4 regions of the Planococcus sp. 11815 genome follow, and region 1 is predicted to be linked to each of the others. Evidence: riboswitches for the same ligand, from Rfam matches in the RefSeq annotation. Region 1 holds a riboswitch; each other region holds the start of a gene.
What was found. A riboswitch is a leader RNA that binds a small molecule or an ion and turns the genes downstream of it on or off. The one in region 1 is predicted to bind thiamine pyrophosphate.
Positions count from the first base shown of each region.

Region 2: another riboswitch for thiamine pyrophosphate. It lies ahead of tenA (thiaminase II); the one in region 1 lies ahead of M1Q06_RS09070 (YkoF family thiamine/hydroxymethylpyrimidine-binding protein).
Region 3: another riboswitch for thiamine pyrophosphate. It lies ahead of M1Q06_RS08545 (ABC transporter substrate-binding protein); the one in region 1 lies ahead of M1Q06_RS09070 (YkoF family thiamine/hydroxymethylpyrimidine-binding protein).
Region 4: another riboswitch for thiamine pyrophosphate. It lies ahead of M1Q06_RS13950 (lipoate--protein ligase family protein); the one in region 1 lies ahead of M1Q06_RS09070 (YkoF family thiamine/hydroxymethylpyrimidine-binding protein).

Region 1 covers NZ_CP096991.1:1,774,410-1,782,186, forward strand. The annotation lists gene M1Q06_RS09045 (M20 metallopeptidase family protein) at 1-201, opposite strand, end outside; gene M1Q06_RS09050 (hypothetical protein) at 412-1,203, opposite strand; gene citZ (citrate synthase) at 1,652-2,770, shown strand; gene M1Q06_RS09060 (protein adenylyltransferase SelO) at 2,931-4,391, shown strand; gene M1Q06_RS09065 (hypothetical protein) at 4,454-4,666, opposite strand; TPP riboswitch at 4,849-4,953, shown strand; gene M1Q06_RS09070 (YkoF family thiamine/hydroxymethylpyrimidine-binding protein) at 5,034-5,639, shown strand; gene M1Q06_RS09075 (sporulation protein) at 5,760-6,179, opposite strand; gene M1Q06_RS09080 (AI-2E family transporter) at 6,247-7,437, opposite strand; gene M1Q06_RS09085 (LCP family protein) at 7,495-7,777, opposite strand, start outside.
Region 2 covers NZ_CP096991.1:2,557,704-2,565,480, reverse strand. The annotation lists gene M1Q06_RS13005 (DUF6359 domain-containing protein) at 1-748, shown strand, start outside; gene M1Q06_RS13000 (acyltransferase family protein) at 960-2,969, shown strand; gene M1Q06_RS12995 (S1C family serine protease) at 3,152-4,264, shown strand; TPP riboswitch at 4,669-4,770, shown strand; gene tenA (thiaminase II) at 4,860-5,549, shown strand; gene thiM (hydroxyethylthiazole kinase) at 5,542-6,303, shown strand; gene thiD (bifunctional hydroxymethylpyrimidine kinase/phosphomethylpyrimidine kinase) at 6,293-7,171, shown strand; gene thiE (thiamine phosphate synthase) at 7,146-7,763, shown strand; gene thiW (energy coupling factor transporter S component ThiW) at 7,760-7,777, shown strand, end outside.
Region 3 covers NZ_CP096991.1:1,675,494-1,683,270, reverse strand. The annotation lists gene M1Q06_RS08565 (alpha/beta fold hydrolase) at 285-1,052, shown strand; gene M1Q06_RS08560 (ABC transporter ATP-binding protein) at 1,091-1,834, opposite strand; gene M1Q06_RS08555 (ABC transporter permease) at 1,827-2,594, opposite strand; gene M1Q06_RS08550 (thiamine-binding protein) at 2,594-2,887, opposite strand; gene M1Q06_RS08545 (ABC transporter substrate-binding protein) at 2,887-3,894, opposite strand; TPP riboswitch at 4,023-4,132, opposite strand; gene M1Q06_RS08540 (putative quinol monooxygenase) at 4,230-4,526, opposite strand; gene M1Q06_RS08535 (MarR family winged helix-turn-helix transcriptional regulator) at 4,556-4,984, opposite strand; gene M1Q06_RS08530 (nitroreductase family protein) at 5,091-5,735, opposite strand; gene M1Q06_RS08525 (hypothetical protein) at 6,034-6,744, shown strand; gene M1Q06_RS08520 (hypothetical protein) at 6,830-7,114, opposite strand; gene M1Q06_RS08515 (PQQ-dependent sugar dehydrogenase) at 7,414-7,777, opposite strand, start outside.
Region 4 covers NZ_CP096991.1:2,781,352-2,789,128, forward strand. The annotation lists gene pepT (peptidase T) at 1-338, shown strand, start outside; gene M1Q06_RS13940 (DUF4825 domain-containing protein) at 439-936, opposite strand; gene lipA (lipoyl synthase) at 984-1,928, opposite strand; gene M1Q06_RS13950 (lipoate--protein ligase family protein) at 1,925-2,764, opposite strand; TPP riboswitch at 2,853-2,959, opposite strand; gene M1Q06_RS13955 (STAS domain-containing protein) at 3,108-4,127, opposite strand; gene M1Q06_RS13960 (hypothetical protein) at 4,262-4,492, shown strand; gene M1Q06_RS13965 (pyridoxamine 5'-phosphate oxidase family protein) at 4,560-4,982, shown strand; gene M1Q06_RS13970 (RrF2 family transcriptional regulator) at 5,009-5,443, opposite strand; gene hmpA (NO-inducible flavohemoprotein) at 5,660-6,841, shown strand; gene M1Q06_RS13980 (IucA/IucC family C-terminal-domain containing protein) at 6,938-7,621, shown strand; gene M1Q06_RS13985 (VLRF1 family aeRF1-type release factor) at 7,651-7,777, opposite strand, start outside.

The DNA of each region.
Region 1 (7,777 bases):
TTTTCCTGGCTTGCTCCCTTCGATAACGGCCAATACACCCGTTTTTGCATATCCAGTAAAGTAATGGATGCCATATTCATCGAGCTTTTCTTGTATTTTTTTCGAAGTTTCCATTTCTTCGCCGCTCAGTTCAGGCTGTTCGTGGAGATCCCGGCGAAACGCGCGTATTTCTTCAAATAACTCTTGTGCTTGTTGTTTCATGGCTGTCACCTACTTTTCGTATTTAAGGAAATAAACCTTAATCATTCCGTTAATAAAAAGTGTACCGTACTTAAGCAGTAAAATGCTACCACCATTTTGATTTTTCTGAATATCCTTTCAATAAAAAAGAAGCCTTCGCTACTGCAAAGGCTTCTTCAGAAGTCGAGCTATCTTAATTTTACTGAAAGGTGTTATAGTATCGAATGAAATTTAGCCGTATAATGCGGCGAATTGACTTTTGCGCTGCTCGATGGCAGTGAAAATTGCACAATCGTGCACTTCATTGTATTTGATGCCGAGTGTTTCCAAATATTCAGCCAGTTCGGCGTAAAGCTTCTCATAGATTTCCATGAATGCCGGGTCGGTGAGTTCGCTGACCGTTTTCGTATAGTCATCCGCCTGTTCCGTTTCGCCCGCTTGCCTCATGACATACAGCTCGCTTAAGGTATGGATCAAATGGCGGAATGTGCCTGTAATGTATGGGGTAGAAAAACTTTCTTCCTTTTTCGCCAAGACAAACGGCAAGCTTCTCAAGAACAAATCTGCCGAGCCTTCCATCTCGTGTCGGATCACTGAACTATGGACCTGACAGAAATACGTCTGCCAGCATTGGTAGCTGTCACTCTTGTCCAAATCCTGCCACTCGGCATGCCGCCGGATGTCCATGTTCTGCTTGAAATGCTCAATTGCCTGTCCGATGACAAAGGCAATCAAGGGAATGGTGTCATCTCCCGATATTTCGATTCCGATGATGCTTTTGACGCCAAACGGATGATGGACGGCTTTCTTGCCGTCAAATTCATCGTCGATGATGCCGTATTCAGTGAAGATCGCATGGCTGAAATCTTTGCGCTCATTGTAAAAGAAAAGAAGTTCAATTTTATCTTTGAAATTAAACGGTTTATACGCTGTTTTCGCTTTTTTCACCATCGCCGGAATATCAATTCCCGGCTCTCCATCCATTAATTCAATATAGCGGATCCCTTGTTCCGTAGTTTTCAATGGTTTAACTCCTTCTGTGTATGTCCATCTTTCTCCATTTTTCAAGTCATTTCCATTCTCATATGGTTAGCCCTATTATAAGAAAAACCTTTTCAAAAACACAAGCAAGAGCTTTTTCCCTTTTTTCACACCGCGTAAACATTCCGATAGCTGACCCGCTGGCATCCTTGTGAATTTCTTATATGCTTTACTGTACCATTTGATGCGCATAAATTATAATTCCCCTGTCTCTCAGCTCATCAATTAACTGCCTCAAGCCGTTTTTCCGTGTTTCAGCTCCCCAATTCCTGCGACTTGCCAATTTCCTGTAAACTTACATAATAATCAGTTAAATCCGGTCGTGAAAGCGCAGGCTTTATTTTTTGAAACCAGATGAAAGCGCTTTAAAAATAGCGCAACTTAAAGCCCCTGACCGGCAACCAGAATGATCAAAAAGGAGAGATTTTTTATGACAACAACAACTAAAGGTTTAGAAGGTGTAGTCGCAACACAATCGGCGATCAGCTCGATCATCGATGATACCCTTACATACGTCGGCTACAATATCGACGATCTGGCGGACAACGCCAGCTTCGAAGAAGTGATCTACCTATTGTGGCACCAGCGTTTGCCGAAGGCAGACGAACTAGCAGAGCTGAAACAGCAGCTTGCTGACAACATGGCGGTGCCGCAAGCGGTGCTCGACCACTTCAAGACATACGACATCAAGAACGTCCATCCGATGGCGGCACTGCGCACAGCGGTCTCCATGCTCGGTCTCTTCGACGAAGAAGCGGAAGTGATGGAAGATGCAGCGAACTACCGCAAAGCCATCAAAATCCAGGCGAAGATCTCGACGCTCGTCACGGCATTCGGCCGCATCCGTGCAGGCAAAGAACCGATCCAGCCGAAAACGGATTACAGCTTCGCAGCGAACTTCCTGTACATGCTGTCTGGCGAGGAGCCAAAAGACATCGAAGTCGAAGCGTTCAACAAAGCGCTTGTCTTGCACGCTGACCACGAACTGAACGCATCGACGTTCACGGCACGTGTGGCAGTGGCGACATTGTCCGACGTCTATTCCGGTGTGACGGCAGCGATCGGCGCCTTGAAAGGCCCACTTCATGGCGGCGCCAACGAGCAAGTCATGAAGATGCTCACAGAAATCGGGTCGGTCGACAACGTCGAGCCGGTCATCAACGAAAAACTGGCGAACAAAGAGAAAATCATGGGCTTCGGCCACCGCGTCTATCAACAAGGCGACCCACGTGCGAAGCACTTGCGTGAAATGTCGAAAAAGCTCACCGAGCTTCGCGGCGAATCGAAGTGGTACGACATGTCCGTCAAGATCGAAGAAATGGTGACAAGCGCCAAACCGCTTCCACCAAACGTCGATTTCTATTCGGCATCTGTATACCACTCGTTGAATATCGAGCATGATTTGTTCACGCCGATCTTCGCGGTCTCCCGTGCGTCGGGCTGGCTCGCGCACATCTTGGAGCAATACTCGAACAACCGCCTGATCCGCCCGCGTGCGGAATACATCGGGCCTGGCATGCAGACTTACGTGCCGGTTGAAGAACGTTAAGACGATGACCAAAAGCTTGAGCCGCAGCACCTTTTAATAGGTGTACGGCTCAAGCTTTTCTATTTGCACGAGCCAGCCCGCTATGGTTGTTTCAAGGATTTCATTACGGCTATAATAATATAAAGACATGCCCGACAAATTGTAGATAGGAGGCGCTCTCATGAATTACACAGAAACCGGCTGGAAACTGCAGAATAGTTATGCAGGCCTGCCGAAAACTTTATATGCCCCGATGGAGGCCAATCCGGTTTCATCGCCTGAACTCGTTATCGCAAACCGAGCATTGGCAAAATCACTTGGCCTGGACCCAGCACGGCTAGACAGCCCTGAATCACTGCAAATATTTGCAGGCAATCAATTTCCTGAAGGCAGCTTCCCGCTCGCCCAAGCCTATGCCGGCCATCAATTCGGCCAATTTACGATGCTCGGCGACGGCCGTGCCATCTTAATCGGTGAACAGCAAACACCGGATGGCGAGATTTTCGATGTCCAATTAAAAGGCGCCGGCATCACGCCTTTTTCCAGAAGCGGAGACGGCCGTGCGGCACTCGGGCCCATGCTGCGGGAATACATTATCAGCGAAAGCATGCATGCGCTCGGAATTCCAACGAGCAGAAGCCTTGCAGTTGTGTTGACAGGAGAAAAGATTCAGCGCTACTCTGCAGAACCTGGAGCGATCCTGACGCGGGTGGCCTCAAGCCATATCCGTGTCGGCACTTTTCAATTCGCAGCGAAATACCGTTCGACTGAAGATTTGAAAGCTTTGGCGGATTATACGATCAAACGGCATTTCCCAGAAATCTCCGGTCCAGACCGCTATATCGAATTATTCCGCCAGACAGCGCAGCGGCAAGCTTCACTCATCGCGAAATGGCAGCTCGCCGGTTTTGTCCACGGCGTCATGAATACGGACAATATGGCGATCAGCGGCGAAACGATCGACTATGGCCCGTGCGCTTTTCTGGACCGCTATGATGAATCCGCGGTCTTCAGCTCGATTGATGCTGGCGGCCGTTATGCTTATCGCAACCAGCCGCTCATCGGCGGATGGAATTTAGCGCGTTTTGCAGAGTCCCTGTTTCCTCTTTTAGATGAGATTCCGGAAAAACAGGCCTTGTCGTCTCTCCAAGGAGCGCTTGAGGAATACGTAAGTTCAGAAAAACGATTTTATTTAGCAGGCATGCGCGAAAAATTGGGCTTGTTTACCGAAGCGCCAGGAGACGAACAATTGATCGATGACTTGCTGGCATTGATGCAGGAAAAGCAAGCGGATTATACCAATACATTCCGTTTCTTGACTTTCGAAGCAGTGGAAGAGCCCCAACTGGCAAACGACCCGGCTTTTAAAGAGTGGCATAGCCGCTATAAAGCCCGTCAGCAGCAAGAAGGCCGCTCGGCACAAGAAATCCTGGAATTGATGAAAAGCCGGAATCCGGCCGTCATCCCGCGTAACCACCGCGTGGAAGCGGCACTGGAAGCGGCAGCGCAAGGCGATTATGAAGTGATGGAAAATCTTTTGGATATCCTTCGAAATCCATACTCCCATTCCGAAGAACAGCAGCCCTATACGGCCCCTCCACCGCCTTCGACGCCTCCATACCAGACCTATTGCGGAACATGAACCAAAAAATCCCCTGCCTTTTCATCGGCAGGGGATTTTCTCTATTGCGCTTGTCTGTTCGATCACTGTCCGTCTGTGACTTCAGTGACACTGACCATTTTCACTTCGTCCATCTTGAATTGGTAATACGTATCGTTGTCGCCGATAAATTCGCGGAAATCATCCGCATCCAGACCGCTGACCGCTTGTTTTGGGGTATCTGCTTCGACGGTGCTGACCGCTTCGACGCCTGCGCCGAAATGATAAACGACGCGGAATTTTTTTGTTGATGCCATAATAATTGGATTCCTCCTCAAATGCTTGTCTGCTTTAGGTTTACCCGATTTTTTAGGGAGTATTCACCTCAGCCATCACTTTCTCATTGTCGTTGAAAATAGGAGAACCCCTTTACTTGGAAAAGTATTTGGCTTAGACTTTAGCCATCGGGCAAACCCGACACTTAAAACCGCATACAGTTTTTCTGCACTGGGGGTGCATGTTTTGCTGAGATGAGAGCTTTCGCTCCGATCCCTTATGACTCGATCAGGTTAGGACCTGCGTGAGGAAGTGCGGTGACTTTCCGACATGACTACGAAGTAAGGTAAAGTGGCTGCATCTTCACGGATGCGGCTTTTTTGTGCATATTTTTAGGAGGGATTCTAAATGGAACCAACTTCATGCGGCAACAGCCCGATCGTCGGATTTCGCTTTTCCTTGCATCCGATGAGCGGAAATTTTATCAAGATCATCAAAAGCGCGTTAAAGGATACCGATACATCCCATGTGTGGATGCAAACCGATGATGTCTCCACCGTCATCCGGGGCAAACAACAGCATGTCTTCAATGTTGCGAAGGCGCTCACTCTTCATGCGGCGAAGACAAAGGAACATATCGCCCTGTCCGGCACCTTTTCAGCTGGATGTCCTGGAGATACCGCGGGCGATGTGTATTTGGAGACACCCGCTAAACCGGCAAACCAAGACCGTACCGAGCAATATGTTTCATCGCAATTCGCGCTTTACCCGATGAACAACCCCGACTATATGGATGTCATCTACCGCGAAGTGGAACGTGCCAAAGAGTTCGGCGTGTGGAACGATTCCATGCAATACGCTAGCGGCATTCACGGGGATATCCATGAGGTCTTTTCTTTTTATGAAACCTGCTTTTCGAGCGCACGCTCTGATCAATATCCCCATCTAGTGATGACCGTTTCCATGAGCATCAACAGTCCTTCACATAAAACGGGCGCTGAAAATTTTTCTTAAAGAATAAATTACCTTGTGACCCTAAATGTTGGTCATACAAAAACAACACCCCGCAGTTGGATCGTTCTCTGCTGGGAGTGTTGTTTTGGTTAACATAATAAGATTATCTTCAAACTGTTTTCAACTCTCGATTTTGCCGTAAGTGATTTCGTCTTCATCCTGTACATCAACGCCGTTTTTGACGTGGACAATGGTCCGCAAGATCAATTTGGCATTTACGTTTTCCAGCACCCACCGCTCATCTGGGACAATCTCGAATTGCTGCATGACGGTGTTCTTTGATTTCACGGCCCCCGCAAATTCCAAGCTCTGCTTGGCAACTGGCGTTTCATAAAAATCAAAATCGCTGTCTTCCCGGTAATCTTCCACTAAACGAATCACTTGCAGTTCGATATAATCGATTTCCTGATCGCCGCTTCCACCGTCTAAATAGACAGTCCCATTCAATGTTTCGCCTTCTTCAAGATGCGGCCTTTCCACTACAGTGTCCACTTTGATCGAACCGATGCCGATTGAAGATAAAAAGTCTTTGAATTTCATAAAAATCTATACCCCCAAAATTTGATAATTCTCCATACCACTTTTTCCTTGCCTTTAAACGGCACTCTTAAAGCTCAGTATAATCGTATTGTTTATCCAAGTCTGTCTCATAGCGGTTATAACGCCGTTTGAACAACTTGTACAAATGGCTGACGATGACCCGCAGCAACGCGTACATCGGGATCCCCAAAATGACTCCGACGACGCCAAACAAGGAGCCTGCCGTCAATAGGACGAAAATGATCGTGACAGGGTGGATGTACATCGTCTTGCCCATCACTTGCGGCGAGATCAAATTACCCTCCACCAGCTGCACAACGGTCCACACAATCGCCAGTTTCACGAGCATGAACGGCGAGGTAACAAGTGCAATGATCGCAGCGGGCGTAATTGCGATTGCTGGACCGATATAAGGAACGATACTGGTCACCATCGCCAAGGCGCCAAGCAGCAGCGCATAATCCATGCCGATGATCAAAAAGCCGATATAGACCATTACGCCGATGCAGAATGCCACGATGAGCTGGCCTTGAATATAGGCCCCCAATTGTTTGTCTGCATCCTTTAAAACTTCTCTTGTATCGTCGCGGAACCTCGGCGGCAACAGTTTCAGGAAATAGTCCGGAAGCTTATCGCCGTCTTTCAATAAATAGAACAGGATAAACGGAACGATGACAATCGACAAGATAACGCCCGTAATGGTTGAAATCCAGCTGGTGACGCGCGAAATGATGCCTGTCACTGTCGCTTGCAATGTATCCGCGATGCTGGTCGGCAAAGTGGCAATCAACGCTTCGATATTGAAGCTTGAATCCCGGTAATAATCACCGACAAAGGAATTGCGCAAGAACTGGTCGATATTATTCAATAAGCGCATGAAATAATCCGGAAATTCCTCGATCAAGTTCTGGAACTGGTCCCTTAAAAATGGAAACACAAGGACGCTCAACAACGTCAAGAGCCCGATACCCCCAAGGAAGATAATGAGAATGCCCCAAATTCTCGGGATCTTGAACCGTTCCAGTAACCGCAACACTGGCCGCAGCAAATAAAACAGGATAAGCGCCAGGACGACCGGCAAGACGACCGTTTTCATGAATACATTGAGTGGATTGAAGATGAACGACACTTCCCTGAAGATGAACACGACAAGCCCGATCAAAATTAAAATCAATAAAGTAAAGAACGTATTCCTTCCGCCCAGAAAGCGGATATAGTTGGTAGCGAAAAACGGCGGTCTATTGTCATCTGGCGGCATGGCGATCCCCTTCTTTATACAGGCTTCTACCTGTAGTTTACCATATTATCTGAAAAATTAGTTGAGTGGCTGAGACAAAAATTCTTCCAGCGCACGGCGGTTTTGCTCTATATCGATTTCCAGAACAGAGCCCGCTTGCGGATAATTCGCATAGCTGTAGCCGCTTTCAACCGGAATCGTCAAGCGTTCGATTTCGCCGCTGCCACCGGTTCCGAGCTGTGTCGCCAATTTGATTTGGTCGACCAAAGGCATATCGGTCTGCACATAGCCTTGTGCCGCTCCAGCTAGTTTCGGCAGTTTCGGGATTGACGATACGCTGATCAATTCATCTTTCAATGCG
Region 2 (7,777 bases), 780 kb from region 1:
GACGAACAAAGTCAACGATGTGCCGGAAGAAGACCGTTTCTCTTATTACTACCAAGGCAACTCGCAAGTACTTGATCACTTGCTGGTGACGAACAACTTGGCGGATAACACAGAACTTGATATGGTCCACATCAACTCGATGTTCATGGAAGAACACGGGCGTGCATCGGATCATGACCCACTACTTGCTCAAATCACTTTCGACAAACCGCAAGTACCAGGCGAGCAGCAAGCGGATCCTGATTTGTCAGGTGAAGAAGCAGTCATCACAGCCGGTGAATTCGATGAAGACGGAACACTCGACATCACATTCACAGAAGGCACAATCGATGAACTTCTTGAAAGCGGCAAGGATTTGACGGTTCAATTGGAACAAGCGAACTTTACGTTCACAGCGGCCAACCTTCAGCAATTGGCCGAAGCGGCCGGGGCGGAAATGACGCTTGCCCTAGCAGTCGATGACGCAGAGCAAGTCGATAAGCGCCCGGCACTCAGCGACCAGCTTGATATCGCTGTACTTGGAGCGGACGGCGAAGAACTTGGCTTGACACTCAGTGAACCGATGGAATTGAACTTCCTGACGAACCCGGATGTCAAAGTCCAGTTCGGCGCACGCCAGGATGACAAAGGCAAATGGAAAATCATCCAAGGTGACTTGAACGGAGAAACATTCACGCTTGAAGTGAACGAATTCGGCAACTACACAGTCATCACAAACAAAGGGCAACTGAAGAAAAGCAAAAAGTAACAAGGGAAAACTGCCGGAAACCCAGTATCTGCTGGGAATTCGGCAGTTTTTTTAAATAGGAAGAACTAGAATTGTGCCTTGAAAGAAGAATTACTTGATTGTCTTATCATGAAATAGTGAAAATAATTGTCATGATTTATGATTTAAAAGGAAGAATATGCTAATATAAAATTTGTGTGATTTATGAAAATGCAAGGAGCTGTAAATTTTTATGGAGACTGAAAGACGTATCCGGCCGGAACTAGAAGGCATACGCACAATCGCTGCATTATTGGTTGCGATCTATCATATATGGTTTAATCGCGTATCAGGCGGAGTCGATGTATTTTTTGTCGTATCCGGATTTTTGATCACGACTTCATTGCTTTCGATGTACCGAAAAAATGGCCGGATTTTATACTTTTCCTATATTGTAAAACTATTAAAACGTTTATTGCCGACGGCTTGGTTAATCGGGATTACCGTCTTGATTGCAAGCCTGTACATATTGCCCCCATTTACGAAACAGCAGAATGTCAATGAATTTTTAGCTTCCGTTTCCTACTTCCAGAATTGGCGGCTTGCGATGGATTCGGTGGATTATTTAGCACAGAACAATAGCGCCTCGCCGTTTCAGCATTTCTGGGCGCTGAGTATTCAGTTCCAGTTTTATCTGGTATGGCTTGTCGTCTTCTTTGTGGCCATCTCGGTGCTGAAGCTGATTTCAGGAAATAATATGAAACGCATGCTGACGGTATTGATTGCCGTGCTTGCCTTGGCATCATTCAGCTATTCGGTCTACTTGACCGCAGCCAATCAGCCAGTGGCCTATTACCATACATTCACTCGTGTATGGGAGTTTGGGATTGGCGGCTTGGTCGCATTGACAATCCACAAGCTTGTCGTCTCGAGCCGTGTGGCCTGGCTATTCGGCTGGATGGGCTTAATCGGGCTCATCAGCTGCGGGATCATCCTTCAAGTGTCAGAGCTATTCCCGGGCTATGCTGCGCTATGGCCGGTGCTTTCAGCCGTTCTGATCATCATCGCGGGGAATAATTCAACGAACTATTCAGCTTTCCAACTGCTTAGTTGGAAGCCGCTCGTCAAGTTCGGAAGCATTTCCTACGCCTTCTATTTATGGCATTGGCCATTGCTGATTTTCTACTATGCGCTATTTGACGTCGAATCGGTTTCGCTCCAGGGCGGATTGGCGATTATCGCTGTAGCAACGATTTTTGCTTACTTTACGATTTACGGTTTCGAGTTGCCGATCCGGAAAATCCAGTTCCCGGTCTGGAAAACCGCCAGCATTATTGCGGTCTTCTCTGCCGCCATTTGGGTCTCGACCATCGCTTATCAAGAAACTTACTTGGCGGGACCGCCCGTCAGTTCCGAGTTGCTCAGCGAAAGTTTCGAGACGCACCCAGGTGCCGTCACTTATTTGGAAGACGGCCGCCTAACGCCTCCTGCGGAATTTGAGGAATCCTTCCTGCCGAGCTTGGACTTCGTGAAGCAGGATCGATCTGAAATATATGAAGATGGCTGCTTGTCCGGCAAGGGAACGACAGAAGCCGAGCCGTGTGAGTACGGGGCATTGACCGATTACAGCCATACGATCGCGTTGGTCGGGGGATCACATGCCGCCCATTGGCAGCCGATGCTTGCGGAACTAGCCGATGCCCATGATCTAAAGATTGTCACTTATTTAAAAGGCAATTGCCGATTTACGGAAGAGAGCAGAAAAGGTTTTGAAGAATGCGATGTCTGGTTCCAAAATGTAAAAGAGGCATTAATTAATGAAAAACCTGATCTGATTTTCACGGTAGGGAATGTAGGGAGCTCGAAAGAAGATTTCGATGAAGTTTCGGATGGATTTGTTGAAGCTTGGAAGTTTTTCGAGCAGCACGAAGTTCCGCTATTCCTCGTGCGTGATACGCCTTGGTACGATCAAAACGTGTTGACGTGCCTAAGTGAAAATCCGGATAATCCGGAAAATTGTAAATCCGACCGTGAGGATGTCATCCGGGACCCGAGTCCTTTAGAAGAAGTGGACTATATGCCGGAAACTACTAACACGATCGACCTGACTGATTATTTTTGTGACCAGGAATCCTGTTATTATGTCGTCGGAAACGTCGTCACGCATTTCGACAGCAACCATCTGACAGCGACTTTTTCCAGAACGTTCGCTCCGGTCTTCGAAAAGCCATTGCTAGAAGCATTGGAAGCTCAAGAAAAATAATGGATTGAAAGCTGCCTTGGCTGCTGCGAAAGCAGTGCGCTAAGGCAGCTTTTCTGATTCCGGACATTCAATGCCGGGCGTGCAATGGAACTACATTCCCTCTATTTCAGTGTCCTTTCCCGTTCCTTTTTCAATTATGGCTTGCTATAATGAATGCACATTAACGGAAGCGGGTTGAGACTATGGACAAACGGATGATGCACTGGCTGATGATTTTCCTGTCAGCGATGATCCTCGCGGCTTGCGGAGGGACAGATACAGAAGCACCGCCATCAGCTGAAACCGAGCAGGCGGATTCACCGGTTGATACGGCCGCTCAGGAAAAAGCGGTGATGATCGCGAATGCGAAGACGCATGTCTACACGATCTATACCGATTTCGAGCAAGGCTCCGGCTTTTTGTACAATGACCAAGGCGATATCTTGACGAATGCCCATGTGGTGCGCGATGCGACCTTTATTGCACTCGTCAATAGCGACGGCCAGGAGTTCGCAGGCAAAGTGATCGGCATATCGCTTGATGAAGATCTGGCGCTGGTCCGTGTCGAGGACCTCGCAGGAAAAGAGCCGCTCGAGCAGGAAATGGAACCGGTCGATATCGGAACGCCGGTCATCGCTATCGGCAGCCCGGAGAACGCAGCGAACACTGCGACCGAAGGGGAAATTACCGATACCGGCGTCGATTTTTCGGAAATGTTCGTCTATACGGATCTCTATGAAATGAATGCCTTGATCAAGCAAGGCTCGAGCGGCGGGCCGCTTTTGGATGCAAGCACCGGCAAAGTGCTCGGCATCAATTCGGTCATGCTCGAGGACAATCCCGAAATCGGCTACACGATCCCGCTGTACTTGAAAAAGGAAATGTTGGATAGCTGGGCGAATAATCCGGAACCGCTTCCCGAGTCGCAATTGGTCGAACCGTCCGTGAAGGATGCCTATTTTGATGAAGCGTTGCTGGAGAGTTTCATCGAAGCCTATTATGACTTGCTGCCGTATTCCATGAATGATGAGCAACTGAATTATTATTCTTCGTATTTAGTACCGGGAAGCCAGGCAGTTGAAGAAGTCGACAGTGTTATACAAGAGTATTCAACAGAGGGCCGCGTGTATGATTCGGTCGTGCCGGAAGTCACTTCCGTCGAGATTGAAGGCGATGCCGCATATGTGGAAGCAGGCGCTGTGTTCAATTACCATGAAGCAAACGGCGAGACCGGAACGATCGACCACCGCCGCCGTTACACTGTCGTGATTGATGAGTACGGGGATTATCAGATTGAATATGTGGAAGAACGATAAAGGGCCTTCAGTTATGGAGGTTCTTTTTTTTTTGTGAAGGAATTAAGTGTGGATGAGCTTACGTTGCAGGGGCATGCTTGCCGAGGGGCGGGCGTCGAGCCCTTATGGCTATGCCATATAGGTCTCGCCAGTCCCGCGCGATCCCTCCGGCGTCAGCCCCTTCCACTACAGCTCTATATTTGAAATGACAATGAATTACATAGCCCATTAAATTTCATATGCATAAAATGATGACTTCTAAGAAAATGGATTAAAACGGACGAAGTCAACAAAATGACTAACCTAATCACATATTTGGCAAACCCAATCTCTCGCATTATGCATTCCAAAAAAACCTTAATTTCAAAAAGTTTTGAATTCAAAAGCCAGTTATGGTATTCTATTGCCGACAATAAAAAATATCGCTATTCCACTAGGGGAGCCATGTTGGCTGAGACGGACAAGAGTTCGGACCCTTTGAACCTGATCTGGATTATACCAGCGTAGGGAAGTGGGCGAATTGTGAGCCTTTCTCCAATTTCTTCAGCTGACCTTTATCGCCGCTTCCTTACCTGGGAAGCGGTGTTTTATTTTGCCCAAAAAAGGAGAGAGCGACATGACATTTTGTAAAGAAGTCCGGTTGGAATGTGCAGATTTATGGGACGCCAGTTTTGAACACCCGTTTGTGAAAGGCATCGCGAAAGGCGATTTGCCGCTCGATGTTTTCAAGTTCTACGTTATGCAAGACGCCTATTACCTGACGCATTTTGCGAAAGTCCAGGCGATCGGTGCCACCAAAGCCAAAGACCTTAAGACGACGCAGTCATTTGCGCATCACGCAGAACAGACTTGCGCCGCGGAACTCGCGCTTCATGAATCGTTCATGGAATTGCTCGGGGTGACCGGGGAAGATTGGAGACTATTCGAACCGTCGCCGCACGCGTATGCTTACGTTTCGCATATGTACCGCTCCGCAGAAGGCGACTTGGCCGACGTACTCGCCGCACTGCTTCCGTGTTATTGGCTTTATTATGAAATCGGCGAACGTTTGAAGACGGCGACACCGGAAGAACCGATTTTCCAAAAATGGATCGGCACATACGGTTCCGAATGGTTCGGGGAACTCGTCAATGAACAGATCGAACGCATGGACCGATTGGCTGAAGGATTGCCGGAAGAGCGGCGCAACGAATTGAAAAAGCGCTTTATGAGAAGCAGTTATTATGAATGGCAGTTCTGGCAGCAAGCGTGGACGATGGAAACCTGGGAACTGCCCGTGAAAAAGGAGAGTGTCCGCCATGCTTAGGGAATTGCGCGCACGGAAGCCATTGATTCATTGCATCACCAATCACGTCGTCTCGAACTTCCAGGCAAACGGCTTGCTCGCGCTCGGCGTCTCGCCGGTCATGGGCGACGAACAACAGGAAGTCGCTGAACTCACAGGGCACACCGATGCCTTGTCGCTCAATATCGGCACAATCACGGAGCGCTCTTTCGAAAGCATGCTCATCGCGGGACGCGCCGCGATGAAAAAAGGCATCCCGATTGTGTTGGATCCGGTCGGTGCCGGAGCGACAGCTTATCGTTTGCAAGCCGTAAAACGATTGCTGACGGAACTCGATATCACGCTACTCCGCTGCAACGCAGGCGAACTCGCGGCCATTGCAGGAGAAGAGTGGCAAGCACGCGGCGTCGACGCAGGCGAAGGACAAGGCGATTTGGAAGCTATCGCTAAGCAAGTTGCTGATGAATACCAAACAATTGTCGCGGTGACAGGCACAAGCGATTTGGTGACGGATGGTGAACGGACCGAGCACATCACAGGCGGAGACCCGTTGATGGCGTCGGTCACCGGAATGGGTTGTTTGCTCAGTGCGGTACTTGCAGCATTTTTAACGGACGAAGAATCTACCCCGCTTGATGCGCTTGCATATGGTTTGCAGATTTATGCGAATGCAGGAAGCCGTGCATCGAAAATCGCCTTGAACCCGGGAACTTTCCAAATGGCCTTTTTGGACGAGCTATCGAAACGTCAGGAGGCGGCACTTTATGGACGCTAAAGCGCAAGTATTGACCATCGCCGGATCTGATTCAGGCGGTGGAGCGGGGATACAGGCGGATTTGAAAACCTTCCAGGAACTCGGCGCATTCGGCTGTTCTGCAGTAACGGCGGTGACTGCCCAAAACACGCAGGGCGTTCACGGTATTTACCCGATGGACCGGCAAGCGGTCAAAGAACAACTCGATGCGATTGGAACCGACTTCGATATCCGTGCGCTCAAGACCGGCATGCTGTTTGACGCGGGCATCATCGAAGAAACAGCGATAGGCATCAAACGCTACGGCTGGGACAGGCTCGTCATCGACCCTGTCATGATCGCAAAAGGCGGCGCTTCCTTGTTGCAGCAGGAAGCGGTCGAAGCAATTAAAACCTTGCTCGTCCCGCTCGCTGCCATCATCACCCCGAATATCCCGGAAGCGGAAGTGTTGAGCGGCATAGACATCACAGACGACGCCTCGCGCAGAAATGCGGCGGAAGCGATCTTATCGCTCGGAGCGGAAGCGGTGGTCATCAAAGGCGGCCATAGCAGTGACCCTGACGTTGCAGAAGACTTTTATCTAGATCAACAAGGTACGGTGATCTTGCTGCGTTCGGAGCGTCTTCAAACGGAACAGACGCATGGCACGGGCTGCACGTTTTCAGCGGCATTGACAGCTGAACTCGGCAAAGGCAAACCCGTGGAAGAAGCTTTGTTCACCGCCAAGGAGTTCATCCAGGCAGCACTCGCGTATCCGCTTAACATTGGGTATGGCCACGGCCCGACGCATCATGCGGCGTACAAAGAATCTATTGAAAAGGAAGTGGTTCATCTTGTTCGGGAATCCAGCGATTTATTTTCTAATGGGTACGACAAACGCAGGTACTAAAGAGCCGCTCGCCTTGCTTGAAGAAGCGCTTCAAGGCGGCATCACCCATTTCCAGCTGCGCGAAAAAGGGCGAGGCGCATTAACGGGCGATGCGCTTGTGGAGTTCGCCGCAAAGTGCAAGGGCCTATGCCGTGAATACGATGTGCCGCTATTCATCAATGACGATGTCGAACTCGCCTGCATAATCGAAGCGGACGGCATCCATATTGGCCAGGACGATATGGACTGCGGACAAGTGAGAAAACAAATCGGCGCGTCGATGGCTCTTGGCGTTTCGGTGCATTCAGTCAAAGAAGCGAACGAGGCGCTGACGTGCGGCGCCACCTATCTCGGCATGGGACCGGTATTTGGCACGCGCACAAAAAGCGATGCGAAACCGCCCGCGGGTGTCGCTGAAATCATTAAAGTGAAAGCTCAATATCCGCACGTACCCGTCATCGGCATCGGCGGCATCGAACCGGGCAACGCTGAAATGGTCTGGCGTGCAGGCGTATCAGGCATCGCCGTCATTTCGTCAATAGCACAGGCACAAGATGTCGCAGGTCAAATCGAACGGTTTAAACAATCGATTCCGGGGAGGCAGGTCGGATGAACACGAAAAAACTC
Region 3 (7,777 bases), 99 kb from region 1:
CACTTTTTTATCGCTTAAATTAGGTTTATTTTTGAGCTTATTGGCAATCTATACTCCAAACGCTCAGTTCCAATTTCGCTCAGGCATTAAAAATTTCAGTATTTCTGTAAAACGATAAAAGCCTTAAAATTGGGGAATGATGAAATCAATATGCTTTGTGTTACCGTTTTATAACCCTACTGTGCTATTTGATCACTTCAAGACCCTAAAAATTCTGCCGCATTTTTTAGGTATCAAGCATTTGATCGATTGGTTTTAAAAAAAGAAACCGAGGAGTGTCCAATATGATCGCTTACTCAGAGTCCACGTTTACTGAAGCGGAACCCATACTCTTCATCCACGGGCTTGGCGCAAGCAGTTGGATATGGTGGCAACAAGAATACACATTTTCCGATCATCAATTGATTATGGTTGATTTGCCTGGACACGGAAAAAGTGCCGCGATACCTTGGGTCAGTTTAGCGGATAGTGCCGAACAAATTGCCCATCAAGTTATTAAGGATCGAGCTGTTCATATAGTGGGACTTTCTTTAGGAGGCCATGTCGCCTTGGAATTGGCTAAGCGTTTCCCAGAAAAAGTATTGAGCCTCTTTATTAGCGGCATCACGGTCCAGCCGTTGCGTTACGGGTTTTTATTGAAACTGCAATCATGCGCTGTGCAGCGGAACATACACAATACATCGCATCTCAAAAAGATGGCCCGCGAACGTTACCGCTTGCCACCTCAAAAGATCCCTGACTTCGTCTCCAATTATCAACTGCTAACGCGCGAGACATATGAAGCCATATTTAAGGAAATCATTCGCTTCCGTCTCGATGCATCGTATAGTTCTTTCCGCAAGCCCGCACTGTTTGCGGCTGGAGAGCACGAATCGCTCGCCATAATCGCTTCGACTAAAATGGCTCCTGTTGTCATGCCGAATGCGGTCGGAATGCTTATTCCAGGCGCTCGACATGATTGGCCTGTTCAGCAAGCAACAGAATTCAATCGCCTATTACGGAAATGGATAACAAGCGATCTAAACGAAGAGAAAAATTCGCTAAGTGAATAGAGAAGGCCGTCGGGAAATCTCGACGGCCTTCTCTATTTCTATTTTGGTTCCTCTTTCTTCAACACTTTATAAATGTCCTTTTTGTATTGGAGAAACTCATCTGTCAACGTGATGCCTTGTACTCTCGGCCGCTTGAATTGCACGTTAAATTCTGCGACGACACGCGCAGGTTTTTCCGATAACACCAGAATGCGGTCTGAGAGAAACAAAGCTTCTTCTATATTATGCGTGACGAAAAGAATCGAGCGTTTATTGTGCTGCCAAATATCAAGGAGCCATTTTTGCATTTCCGAACGGGTGAATTCATCCAGCGCTGAAAACGGCTCGTCCAGCAAAATGAGCGGCTGTGGGCTTAAGAGGCTGCGGATAAAAGCGACGCGCTGCTTCATGCCGCCGGACAATTGATGCGGATACGATTGCTCGTACCCTGCCAGTCCTGCTTTTTCCATCATTTGAATAGCTGCTTGCTGATCTTTGTGTCCAGCGATCTCAGCCCCTAACAAAACATTGTCCAGCACGGTGCGCCACGGAAGCAGCGACGGGCTTTGCGGCATATAGCTGACGGAGCCTTTTTGGCCGTTGATGTTCTCGCCGCCCAATAGAATACTTCCTGCATCCGGCTCATAAAGCCCGCCAATTAAATGAAATAACGTGCTTTTACCGCTGCCGGAAGGGCCGAGCACGGCGACAAATTCATCGTCTGCTATATTCAATGATAACTCTTTCAGCACTTCGGTCCCCTCAAAGCTTTTCATCAATTGCTCAATCGCCAATTCAGCCATTCGGATTCCCTCCCCCACTCGTTTTCCAGCGGATGACTCGCTTTTCGAGTAACACAATTGCCGCAAAAAACAGCATGCTCAAACACATGATCAATAAGATCGCGACAAATACTTGCGTCGTCCGGAACGACGACGAGGCGAGCGTCATATAGACGCCGATGCCCTCCTGCGCCCCGAGCCATTCGGAAATGACGGCACCCATGACGCTATAGGTCGCCGCAATTTTCAATCCCGAGAAGATCGACGCCATCGCATGCGGCCATTCGAGCTTCCAAAAAATCTGGCGTCTGTTGGCTCCTGCCATTTTCATGTAATGAAGCAATTCGCCGCTCGTCTGCCTGAACCCGTCAAGTGCCGCGATGGTGATCGGGAAAAAGCACACGAGAATGATGATGATCAGTTTTGGCAATAAGCCAAAGCCGAACCAAATGACCAATAGCGGCGCCAACACGATGATCGGAATGTTTTGCGATAAAATCAGCAAAGGATAAAAGGTCTCCCGCAGTTTCGGCGCGAGATGAAGGATTATCGCGACGCCAAGGCCGATCGACGATCCGATGAGAAAGCCGAGGATCGATAACCGGATCGTCGCAAACAAATGCCCGCTGTAGTTTGGCCAACTGTTTACCGCTTCCAGCCCGATTTGATAAGGGGTCGGCAATAGCCAGTCCGGCACTTCAAACAGCGGCACCAGCGCTTGCCAGATGATTAATAAAAGGATGAGGACCAGAACCGGTCTCCATCCTTTCCGCACAATCATCACGGCCGGTATTTCTCCGTCAATTTATCCATCGATGCGCCGCTCGGCTGATACAGCACTTTGATTTGCGAGATGACGTTCGGGCTGCCGTTTTCGATCATCGCCTCGTTCATTTCCTCAACGATCGAAAACAACTGCGCCATATCCCCTTCCATCGTCGTCTCCAGTGGATTGACTTGGTACGGGACGCCTGACTTTTCAATGACGGCGATTGCTTTGTCCACATACGGAATGACGTCTTCCCCGTTTTTCGTTTTCGGGATGATTTGAATACTTAATAGTGCATTGCCCATCAATTTTCCTCCTCCGGTAAAAATTCATTGGTGTACGCCTGCTCCACGTCCAATTCTTCATTCAGCAACCCGTTGTCGAACATCCAGGCAGCGTAATCCGCCCACACTTGCTCTTGTTGTTGGCCGAATTTCGCAGCATCGTCCTGATATTTCGGCGACAGCCATTTCTGGCTCGCTTTCACCAGTTCCGGATCCAAATCCGGGACCGCTTCGATCAAGATCTCAGCTGCTTGTTCCGGCTCATCGATGGCGAATTCATAGCCTTGCGAGACTGCTTTGGTGAATGCACGAACGGTTTCCGGATCTTCTGCAATCAAGTTTTCATTGGTCATCAGGACCGGTGTATAATAATCCAGTTTGTCCGAGTAGTCCGTCAAATACTGCATGTTCAATTCGTCGCCGCGTAACTCTGCTTCAATGCCCGTCCAGCCGTAATAGATCCACGCAAAATCAATGTCGCGTTCGACCGCCGTGAAAAAGTCGCTATTGCCGATATTGACGATGTCGACTTTTTCAACATCGGCATTGTCTTGTTCCATGATGGACCCAAGCACCGCTTTTTCGACTGGCGCTCCCCAGCCGCCGTAAGTTTTCCCTTCGTAATCGCTCGGCGACTCAATTCCTTTGTCTTTAGGTGATGCAAATCCGGACGTGTTGTGCTGAATGAGCGCCGCGATCGAAACGATTGGAATGTCCTGTACTCTCGCTTCCGTCAAGCTTTCCTGTGCGCCGATGCCGAATTCCGCCTGGTTGGAAGCGACCAATTGATTGGCGCCCGCTTCACCCGGCAAGATGATCTCGACATCGAGCCCTTGCTCTTCAAAATAACCATTTTGCTGTGCCACATACAATCCGGTGTGATTGGTATTTGGCGTCCAATCCAAGACCATCGTCACTTCTTGCAATTCCTGCTGTTCATTCGCCACATCGCTGCCCGGATTTTCCGCTTCGTCTGTACATGCCGCCAGCAGCAATACCGGTGCAATGGCAATCGACCATTTTTTCATCTTGTTTCCCCCTCTGAATGAATTCATAAAAGATGATTTCAGGAGCCGAGTCAGGGGACATATCCAATTGCGGATACAAAAAAGCGCCCAAGGTTATAGAAACCTTGGGCGCATATCATCGCAGAATAGACCGATTTGAATATGTTCCCTCCGCTGGTATTAGCCAGTTCAGGTTCCAAGGGTCAATATCTCACGGATATTCTCTCAATCGGCAACACCGATTCCCCCACATGTGTTTTATGAAATTAGCATTTGTCTTTCAAGGTCTATCTTGTCACAGTTCACCGAGATGTTCAAGCATTGCCTGATATCTCGTTTAAACCATCAAGTTTTTCTTACATTGGGACAGCTTCACCGCTATAGACTTTCAGTTCCATCGGCGCGCTCATGAATCCGGCTGCTTTTTTTGAAAATGCCGTGAAATGCTCGCTCGCGTTATGGGCTTTGATTGCTTGCGCATCTTTCCATACTTCGACCATCGTGTAATGGCCGTCCTTCTCGACCGATTTCATCAAATCGTATTGTACATTGCCTGGTTCTTGACGCGATGCTTCAATAAGAGTTTTGCCTTCATCTAAAAACGCTTGTTCTTGGTCAGGTTTTACTTGCAAATGTGCATGGATAATCATCATTTCATTTCGCCATCCTTTAATGTGTATTTTTAATAATCAACGATATTGTCTTGCATGCGCCGGAGCATATCGCTAAGCGCATCCACTTCCTCAGTGGTGAAATCGTGGAGCATTTGCTTGACGAAGCCTGTATTTTCTTTCCGGTATTCGACGATGCGCTCGCGGCCTTCATCGGTCAGGCTGACAAAAATGACGCGATTGTCTTCTGGATTTCTGCGCTTTTTGACCATGCCGCTCGCTTCAAGCTGTTTTAAATGGCGCGTGACCGCGGCGCTATCGATATTGACCAATTTTTGTAGCGTTGACTGGTTGATTTCGTCAACTTTATAAAGCTGCGACAATAACTCATAACGCGACGCACTGATGCCTGTGCAACGCTCGAACTTCGGGCTGATTTGATTGGTCAGGCCCTTAAACTGGTGCAGCACTTGTTCCTGCTTTGAAAATGAACACGGCATTGAAAGACCTCCTAAATAATCGATGAAGTCAATTGATAGCTGTGCCCACTATTCATTGACCAGTCAAATATAATACATAAATCCCGAATACTCAAGATTGGCTGGCTTAGCTCCAGGTTGTGGTCGTCTCGACCGGCAAGCGGTACGACTGGAAGCCGTCGTTGGCGGCTTTGCCAATCGTGAGAAGCATGACTGGCACATAACGCTCTTTGTCCAGGCCGAACGTTTCAGCGATTTTTTCCTTGTCGTAGCCACCGATCGGGTTGGTGTCGTAGCCGAATGCACGGGCAACGAGCATCAATTGCATGGACACAAGCCCTGAGTCCAATAGCACGATGTCTTTCATCTGCTCATTGGACATGCCTTCATACAAAGGTTTGAAGTAGCCGACTTGGAATTCTTTCACTTCTTCCGGCATATAGCCGAGTTCTACAGCTTTTCCGTAAATTTCTTCTGCGTATTCAATGTTGTTAAGGTCGCCGAACACGGCGATGACAGCTGATGCACTCATCACTTTTTCCAAGTTGAAAGATGCCAGCGGCGCAAGCTTTTCTTTTCCTTCTGCGCTGTCGATAACAACAAAACGCCAAGGCTGCATATTGATGGAAGAAGGGGCCGTGGATGCCTGTTCCAAAATTTCGGTCATTTCCTCGCGGCTGATTTTCACATCCGGGTCGTATTGCTTAATGGAACGGCGCCCATTGACGATTTCATTGAAATCATTGGTTTTTTTGTTTTGTAATGTGTTCATCTTAATTGCTCCTTTTTCTACCCTAATAGTTTTGAGAAATATTAATTGACCCCTCATTAATTGATGCCTCACATAATATAAAGCCGTTAAAGAAAAAATGCAACCAGAAAGTTTCACAAATCGAATCGCCAAGGCCAAGTCGGTTAGTTCTTTGCTAAAATTATGTAAAAGCGGCTTCATTATTTCTAAACGAAGCAGTACAATATAGAAAATCAATTTACGTTATTTATAGTACCCTTTAATTTAACAAAAGCTCGCCATTTCATCAGATCATTTCATCTGACAGGAGGCTTGGGTCATGCTGTTGATACCGTTCTTGATCGGCATAGTATTCATCTTGATCCATTTCTTCGCGAGCGTCCTGGTGCCTCGAGATAAACTGAAGCAAGTGAAGTGGTTCTCGTTTTCAGGCGGGTTAGCTGTTTCGTATATTTTTATCTACCTGCTCCCCACACTTCATAAGCAGCAAGCGGCGATCGAAGAACCGTACCGGCAGCTAACGATGGAGTCGGAAATCTATTTCATCGGCCTTCTCGGTGTCGTCTTGTTTGTCGGCATTCAAATCGTCATTCAGCAAAATTATATTTCCCACACCTCTACTTTCTGGTCGGTCATCGTGTTCTATGCTTTCTATAACGCGCTCGTATCCTACTCTGTCCTATCATTTGAAGTGTCAGCCATTCAAGCTTTGTTCTACTGCGTCGCGATCGGTCCGCATTTCATGGCGGTCGCCCATGATATGTGGCGGAAGTTTCCTGTGGAGTACAATAAATACGGTCGTTATATACTGGCTGTCGGCATTGTCGCCGGCTGGATTGTCGCTTTGACGACTGAACTGACGCCGCTGTTCAAATCGATCGTCTTCTCGCTCGTTTCCGGCGCCATGATCTTCACCGTATTCAAGCACGAATTGCCGAGCGAAAAGGACACGCATTTCCCGACTTTCCTTATTTCCGTCATCCTATACTCTGCGATTACGATTACACTGAAATTTGTGTTCGAATGGTAGATATCAAAATAAGCCCGGCACAGTTATGAACTGAGCCGGGCTTGTTTATTTTCGCTTCTCTTTTTCATAAACCGGTTCCATCATTTCAAAACAGATTGATTGCTCTATAAGGAATGATGTCTGTAAAGAACAAAATAAACGAGAACACCGTAATACCTATTCCTAACCAAAAATACTTTTTCCAACATTGTATGACGACGCCGAGCAAGAACACTGCAGCGGGGATTAGCCAGAGTGGAAAGATAACTTCAGGTGATTCCGGTCCATATTCGGAGATGAAGCCAGCTGCAAACCAATAAGATATGGGAAGTATAAAAAGTCCAGCTATAGGAAGGTATACAATACGCAGAAGTATGATGGTTAATTTCATAAAGAAACCTCCTCTTCATAAAACTGAATACGAAGCATAAATAACCTTATTAATGAAATGTTTTCGTATTTAAGCAATCGATAACCCCTTGGTAATTTGGGTAATTATACCATAAAAGACAATGAGAGTTGCTGATGGTTTCAAGCCCCTTCTTCTACAGCCATTACACTTTCAATCTATTCAAACAGCAAATAAACAGGCATTCATGAGAATACATGAATGCCTGTTTATTTAATATTTTCATACCACTCAAATTAATGACGCTGATATGAGAGTAGATGCTTTTAGAGGATAATAAATTATTCTGCTGCAGTAATCTGGTAAATCAGACCGCCATCAGTGCTCGCAATAAGCGCGCCATCTTCAGTTACAAGAATGTCACGGAAACGTTGAGCTTCATCAGTCAATAGTCGTTCTTCTCCAACGATGATGTCATCTTCAATAACGACACGTACAATATAGTTCGGGGCTAAACCACCGATAAACAAATTGTTCTCCCATTCAGGGATTGCGTCATTATCATAGAATGACATACCACTTGGTGCACTTGTTGGATCCCAATAATATCTTGGTTCCACAAAGCCTTGCGCTTCGTGCTCTGAAATACCATCATTGATTAATTCACCAGTGTACTCGATACCATAAGAAACAATTGGCCATCCA
Region 4 (7,777 bases), 1.0 Mb from region 1:
ATATGGAACAAGTGGCTGCCGGATTGCAAAAAGAATTCGGTGAACAAGCAATCGAACTCGAGCTCGAAGACCAATACTATAATATGCGCGAAAAAATCGAACCCGTGATGGAAATCGTCGACCAAGCCGAACAAGCGATGAAGACATTGGGGCTTTCCCCGGACATCATCCCTGTACGCGGCGGTACGGATGGATCCCAATTATCTTATATGGGCTTGCCGACGCCGAACATCTTCACAGGCGGCGAAAACTATCACGGCAAATTCGAGTTCATCTCCGCTGAAAACATGGAAAAAGCGACTCAAGTGATTGTGGAAGTTGCAAAAATCGCCAAATAACCGGGTTCCCCTATCCATTTCCCGGGAAATTTTTTCAGTACGATTCAACACAAAAAAGCAGCGGCCTAATGCCGCTGCTCTTTTTAGGTTTCATGCAGTTTTAGGATTGTGTCAACAGCGCATCAATTTTTTGGTCTTCATCCAAATATTGTTCGAGCAGCTCTTCTAATTTCTCTTGCTCATCAATTTCGGTCAAATCCACTTCATACCAAGCTTGCAATTGCTCTCTCGTCAGTTGGTATTGTTCCACGTCTGCTCCTGTGTCGAAGTCAAATTGGACCCACTCCACATTGTCGATCAGCGTAAACAAATAAGTCGCATTATGTGCCGCTGTTTCCTTATCCGATAATGTTGCCTTTTCCCAATCGTAAGAGGCGGTGACTCCATAAGGCTGTTGTTTCGTCTCCAGTTCAAAGCCTGTAAAATGCTCTGCACCCGGCAGCCTGTTAAGGGTGTTGAGAACGGCACTGTTATTCCCGACTGCCGCCCCTTCATATTCGAAGAGGTCTGGTTCCTCTGCCGCAAGCAACGGGCTGCATGCGCTCATAACGAACAGCGCGGTGGATAACAGCATAGCCGCAGCAAGTATTTTTCTCAATTCAAGCCCTCCTCTAAGAAAGGTTTCTATAGACCCGCTCCGCTATTTCAAAATTCGATGCGGTCGATTTTCGCGCCCGTTGATTCGACGCCTTTCATGTATTTGATGCGTTTCTGCACAGCGGTTTCGTTTACTTGCTCATCCGCATGGTATGAAGAACGCACCATCGGGCCGGCCTCGCAATGCTTGAATCCTTTCGCCAATGCGATTTCCTTCAACTCCTGGAACTCGTCCGGATGGTAGTAACGGACGACGTCCAAATGCTTCAATGTCGGTTGCAAATATTGGCCGATCGTCATGATGTCGACTTTGTGCGCCAACAGATCATCCATCGCTTCGATAATCTCTTCTTTCGTTTCCCCGAGCCCAACCATGATGCTTGATTTGGTCGGCACATGCGGTGCGATTTCCTTGACCCGCAATAGCAATTCCAGTGAACGATCGTAGGTCGCTCTCGCACGGACCCGTTTGGTCAGGCGGCGCACCGTTTCAATATTATGGTTGAAAATATCCGGTTCGCTGCTCATCAACATATGCAAGCTTTCGTAATCGCCTTTCATATCGGACGGCAAAATCTCGACCGTGGTCTCGGGCATTTTCCGGTGGATGGCGCGGACGGTTTCCGCAAAGACGGCAGCTCCGCCATCTTTCAAATCATCGCGGGCGACTGCTGTAACGACGACATGCTTCAAGTTCATGATTTCCGTCGATTCCGCTACGCGTTCCGGCTCGCCCCAATCCAGTTCGTTCGGCAACCCGGTCTTGACGGCGCAGAACCGGCACGCTCTTGTGCACGTATCCCCCAAAATCATGAAGGTCGCGGTACGGCGTTCACTCCAGCATTCATGGATATTCGGGCATCTCGCTTCTTCGCATACCGTGTTCAATTTTTTCTCGCGCATCAATTTCTTCAGATCATTATAAGTTTCGTTCGTGTTCAATTTCACTTTCAGCCATTCGGGTTTACGTTCACGCTGCTTTGTTTTTGTCATCGCATAAGTTCCCCTTTCTCTTCTCGTCGGTGGTTCCATTCTTCGCTTGCGTATTTGTCTTCGAGCACGCGCACTTCTTCTAGCAGTTCAGCTGGCGGTTCAAATTTTTCCAAACGGATGCCAAGCCCCGTTTCAAATCCATCCTTGAATGCCTGTTGCACTTCTTCTAAACTTGCCGGTTCTTGCATCAGTTCGTTGATTGCAACGGCGCGTGTTCGGAAAGCTTGGCGCGCCCTTTCCTTCACCGCTTCACTCGGGTATACGAACAATTCGAACAACTGGTTTTCATCAAGCTGAAGCGGAATCGAGCCGTGCTGCAAAATGATGCCTTGTTTTCTTGTCTGCGCGCTTCCTGCCGCTTTTCGACCTTCAACAGTCAATTCATGCCAAGACGGTTCTTCAAAGCATACCGCTGAAGATTCTTTCGAACGCTTCTTCTCTGCAGCAAGTTGTGCTCGAATCCCTAAATTGCGGTAACCTTCAAGCAAGCCTCGGGAAATGACCAAATACGCTTCTTTTACAGATTTTGGCATGGATGGATGATGTTCCGGAATTACCACGCTGTAAGTCAATTCCTGATCGTGGAGTACGGCTTTTCCGCCGGTCTGCCTCCTGACCAAGGGAATGCCTAATTGCGCAGCTTTTTCGAGATCGATACTGCCATTCAGTTTCTGGAAAAATCCCACTGAAATCCCGGCTGGCGCCCATCCGTAAAATCTGAGCACAGGTTTCATGCCTGTCTTTCGCTGCCAGTTCATCAATGCTTCGTCCATTGCCATATTGTGGGCCGGGGTGCAAAGCCCCGACTCCATATAGCCCCATGTTTCCTCCAAAATGTCTCAACTCCTCTCAGCTTATGCATGACTCCAAAGCCCATAAAAAAACACCGCTTTCCCATGGGGAAGCGGTGTATGCAGACAAAAGGAAGCATACGCACCACTTCCCTACGCTGGCATGGTCCAGATCAGGTTCAAGGGGTCCAAGCATTCGCTCGTCTCAGCCAGTCAATTCCGGCTCCCCCAGTGGTCAGCTATGTATAGTTCTTCTCAAGCTTATCATTTCTTTTAAGAAATCTCAATATACTAAATAGTTTTTTCTTTATATTTTTATCCAATTTATTCAAAAATATCCAAAAAAAGCTTTCCCTACGCGTTTCTGCGAATCGGGAAAGCATTGTAATTAAATAATGGTCTTGCCGTTCTGCGCCAACGCGAAGTGGATACTGTGTTGAAGCGTACGGAAGCATTCATAGCCTGAGAGGTCTACTCCCGCTTCTGTGATCGTTATGCTGGTGTGCGGCGAAATGCCGGCCAGCACCGTTTTCGTCCCGATCAAATTCGCGGCAGACCCTAATTTTTCGATCAGCATCGCCGCATGCTGGTTGAAGCTTTCATTGAGACCGGTCAAATCGAGCAGCAAATAGCGCGCTTTGTATTTCGGCAAATTCTCAAGCGTTTTGGTCAATAACTCTTCAGCACGCGCTTCATCATAGCGTCCGAGAAGCGGAACGACCACAATATCTTCGAGCACTGGAATAAGCGGTGAAGAGATTTCCCGGATCATGTCATGGAGATCCGCTGTCTTTTCATCCACCAGCTGTTCGAGTTCGCGGATTTTCTCCGATTCTTTGCGGCGTGCCAGTGTATGGATGTTCTTTTCAATCGTCTCTTCTGACGGGAAATAGCGGATCAGGCATTCATCATGCCCTTCAATCTGCGAGTGGACCACTTCATACCAAATGCTGCGGCCGAGGAGCGAGCTGAAGATTCCCGCGTAATGGGCCGGCAAGAAACTGCCGCCGGTCTTTTTTCCTTGTGCCACATTGATCTGATATTCCCAGCTGTTTTTCAGCGTCACTTCCAAAGTGGCGGCTTCTATATCCAAATTGCGGATGGATGCCAATCCCCAGCCAGCTGATGCATATGTATTGGTTATAAGTTCCGAAGCTTTAAAAACGGAAATCCCGCCCATTTTGTGGAAATAATCCCCCACTACCTGGCCTTGGCGAAATCCTGTCGACTCCAAAACGACAGTTGCTGCGTCTTCCCCAGAGATTTCCTCGATGGAATCAAAGAACATTTTCATCGCAGTGGAAGTCCAGAACAGTACGGAATTCTGCCCTTCAAAGAGGAAGCGCCCTTGTGGGAGATCCCATTCAAAATCCAGGCCGCCCACGTTTACCTTCGTTTGTTGCGTCATTGTATAGCCATCCTCCTTATTTAGCACTATTAAATAATCATACGCCAGCCGGGTATCCCCAGCAAGTTCTAATGTTTTAAAGCACTCCAATTAAGGAATAGATAGACAAGAACGCTAAAGGAGAGGTGCTAACGATGGCAGAAAAAGACCGTTTCAACGAAAAGGAACGAAAAACAAGCGACGGAGCTCCAATGGACAATCCTGAGCAAGTTAAGACAGATAAAGAAACCATGACAGAAATGCACGAAGAAGAAATGAATGTGGATTCCATCCCATTGGAAGACTTGAAGCAGGACATGAAAGACGAAAAAAATCCCCGTGATACGAAAGATGATTCAGCAAGCGAGGAAAAACATCCAGAATGATTTCTTCTGCGGGCTTATCGCCCGCAGTTTTCCTGGCAAACGATACTACTGTAAAGGAGAGATTTGAATGGCACAACAAGAATTAAAACAACAAGCATTGAAAATTTTGGAAGACAGCATGATCGGGACTTTGGCAACGATCAAAGACAACAAGCCGCATTCCCGTTATATGACATTCTTCAATGACGAGTTTACTTTATATACGGCTACAAGCAAGCAGACACAGAAAGTGGACGAGCTCGAGAAGAATCCTAACGCCCATATCCTGCTTGGCTACGAAGGGGAAGGCGTCGGCGATAGCTTCCTAGAAATCGAAGGCCAGATGTCGCTGCGGGATGACCGTGAGCTGATCGACAAAGTGTGGAACGAACACTTGACCGGCTGGTTCGATGGCCCAGAAGACCCCAACTTGATCATCCTGGCAATTACGCCAACGCGTGTCCGTTTAATGAACCGCAAAGGCAAAGATCCACAAACAATCGAATTATAAAAAAAGCCTCCGCTATCGGAGGCTTTTTACGTGCGCAATAAATCACGTAATCCTTCTTTATTAAATAGAAGATCTTGCAAATTGTATTCATCCAATACTGACAGATACGCATGCAGTGCCTTGCCGAGAACACCACGTAGCCCGCAGATCGGGGAAATCGGGCACATATTGGTCTCTGGATTGAAACATTCCACCAAGTGGAAATCTTCTTCCATTTTACGGACGACCTTGCCGACATTGATGTTCTCGGGACGGTCCGCCAAACGAATGCCGCCTCCCCTGCCCCTGACCGTCTCGATAAATCCCGCTTTGCCGAGTTCGAATGTCACTTTCATCAAATGGTTTTTCGATATATGATAAGCATCGGAAATTTCCTGTATGGTTGTCAGTTTGCCATCTTCTTTTGTTCCCAAATAGATGAGTACGCGCAATGAATAATCCGTATACATCGTTAATCTCATTGGTTTCACCTTCCCTGCACGTTTATTATACGCGCCGCCATAATTTCTGGAAAGGAAACGCATCTGCAGAATCGGGGCTTTTTCAGCCCATTATTCCATGTGTGACTTTTCTGTGAAATGAAATGTGTCTAAATTTTAAAGATGTATTTTAAATATATCTTTTAAACTCCTTTCGGTTTATAGTGGGATTATAGAAAACAAAAGGAGAGATTGACTATGTTATCCGAACAAACAAGAACCATTGTCAAATCCACTGCCCCTGTATTAGCTGAACACGGAAAAACCATCACCACCGTTTTTTACAGCAATATGTTCGAAGCGCATCCGGAACTTTTAAATATTTTTAACCAAGCCAACCAAAAACAAGGCCGCCAGCAAACGGCGCTTGCCAATACTGTGTATGCAGCTGCGGTGCATATCGATAATCTCGAAGCGATCCTTCCAGCAGTTGTCCAGATCGCCAATAAACACGTCAGCCTTGGCGTTAAAGCTGAACATTACCCAATCGTCGGGGAATACTTGCTGAAAGCGATCAAAGAAGTACTTGGCGATGCGGCGACAGATGAGATCATCAATGCCTGGGCAGAAGCATACGGCGTCATTGCCGATGTCTTCATCAGCATCGAAAACGGCATGTACGAAAAATCCGAAACCCAGGAAAACGGCTGGAGCTTCTTCAAAGACTTCACCATTGCACGCAAAGTGAAAGAAAGCGAAAACATCACTTCGTTCTATCTAAAACCGGCTGATGGCAAGAATGTGCCGAGCTATGAAGCTGGCCAATACATCACGGTTCGCCTTGCGATCCCTGGAGAAGAATTCCTTTTCAACCGCCAATACAGCTTGTCCCAAGCATCGCGTCCGGATGAGTTTCGTATTTCCGTCAAGCGCGAAGCTGACAACGACCCGAACGGCCTGGTGTCCGTTTACCTGCACGAAAACATGAACGAAGGCGACCGCATCGAAGTCAGCGCGCCTGCCGGCGAATTCGTGCTCGATACAAAACGTGAGACGCCTGTCGCTTTCGTCAGCGGCGGCGTAGGTATCACGCCGATGATGAGCATGTTCGAAACGGTGGCTACACAAACACCGGAACGCCCGGTTTCCTTCCTTCATGCAGCACGCAACGAAACTTTGCATGCTTTCGACAAAGACGTCCAAAAATACGTCGCGACGATGGACAATGCCAAATACAAAACTTTGTATTCCGATGAGCCACAAGGCTATATCACTCGCGAAATCTTGGAAGACATGGTCGATGCAAGCGGCGAAGTCTACGTCTGTGGACCCGTTCCTTTCATGGAGAAAATGATCAGCGAATTGCGCGCACTCGGTATGTCCGATGAGCAGATCCATTATGAATTCTTCGGCCCTGCTGTCGCCCTACAATCCGTCTAAACAGCAAAAGCCGCTTCCCGATTGAGGGAAGCGGCTTTTTTGATGCTTGGCAGCCCCGCCCTATTCCGGTAGCATGGAGAAAAAGGGGGAATTGAGATGCACTTGCCTATGGCCGTTAAACAAGCACTCCAAATGCAATCGGTCATCGTCGACCGGCTTCCTGCCCATCCCTTTTCTTCTTCCAATCCGGAGATATTGATTGAAGAGTTAAAGGACTGGAGCGGAACGGAAAACAATGGAGTGGCTGTTTCTTATTTTTTTCGCCAAATCGCATTATTCGTGACGGCCCAATTCAGCTTAATCCACCAGCAGGGCGGATATTTCAAGACCCCGCCTGAAAAACTTGGCTATGGCCGGATACAGAATTACGGCTTGCCGCTCATTTCTTTTCACGTCGAGTCAGCTGATTTCATTGAAATTCCCGCTGAACAAAGAAGCGAAGCTTTCCGGTATGTATTGATCGGGCAGACAGATGCGCTGCTCCGGCAATTGCGCCGCCACGCAAAGATATCGCCGATTACGTGCTGGGAAAATGTGCTCGGCTCACTTGCTTGGTATTACGCAAACCTTCAAAGACACTATCCGCGGATGGCCGCTGAAGATCTCGAATGGCTGATGGAAGACCAGAATTGGGAACCCCTCCGCAAATCCCAGTGGCGCAATTTCATCGGCACCACGCCCCTTGAACGGGCAGTCTCCGTGCCAATGCGGAAAACTTGCTGCTTGTATAAGGAATTGGCGGCGTTCGATACATGCACGTTTTGCCCACAACCCCATTAAAAAAGCTCCGGCTGGGCCGGAGCTTTTTATTATTTCTCGAAAACTTCATGCAGAATCTTGTCTGCACTATTATTGATCAGGTTTTTATGGATGCAGCTGTTGGGCTTTTTGTGGAGCGCTTTCGAAAATGACTGGGCGTGCTCAGCTTCCCCGATG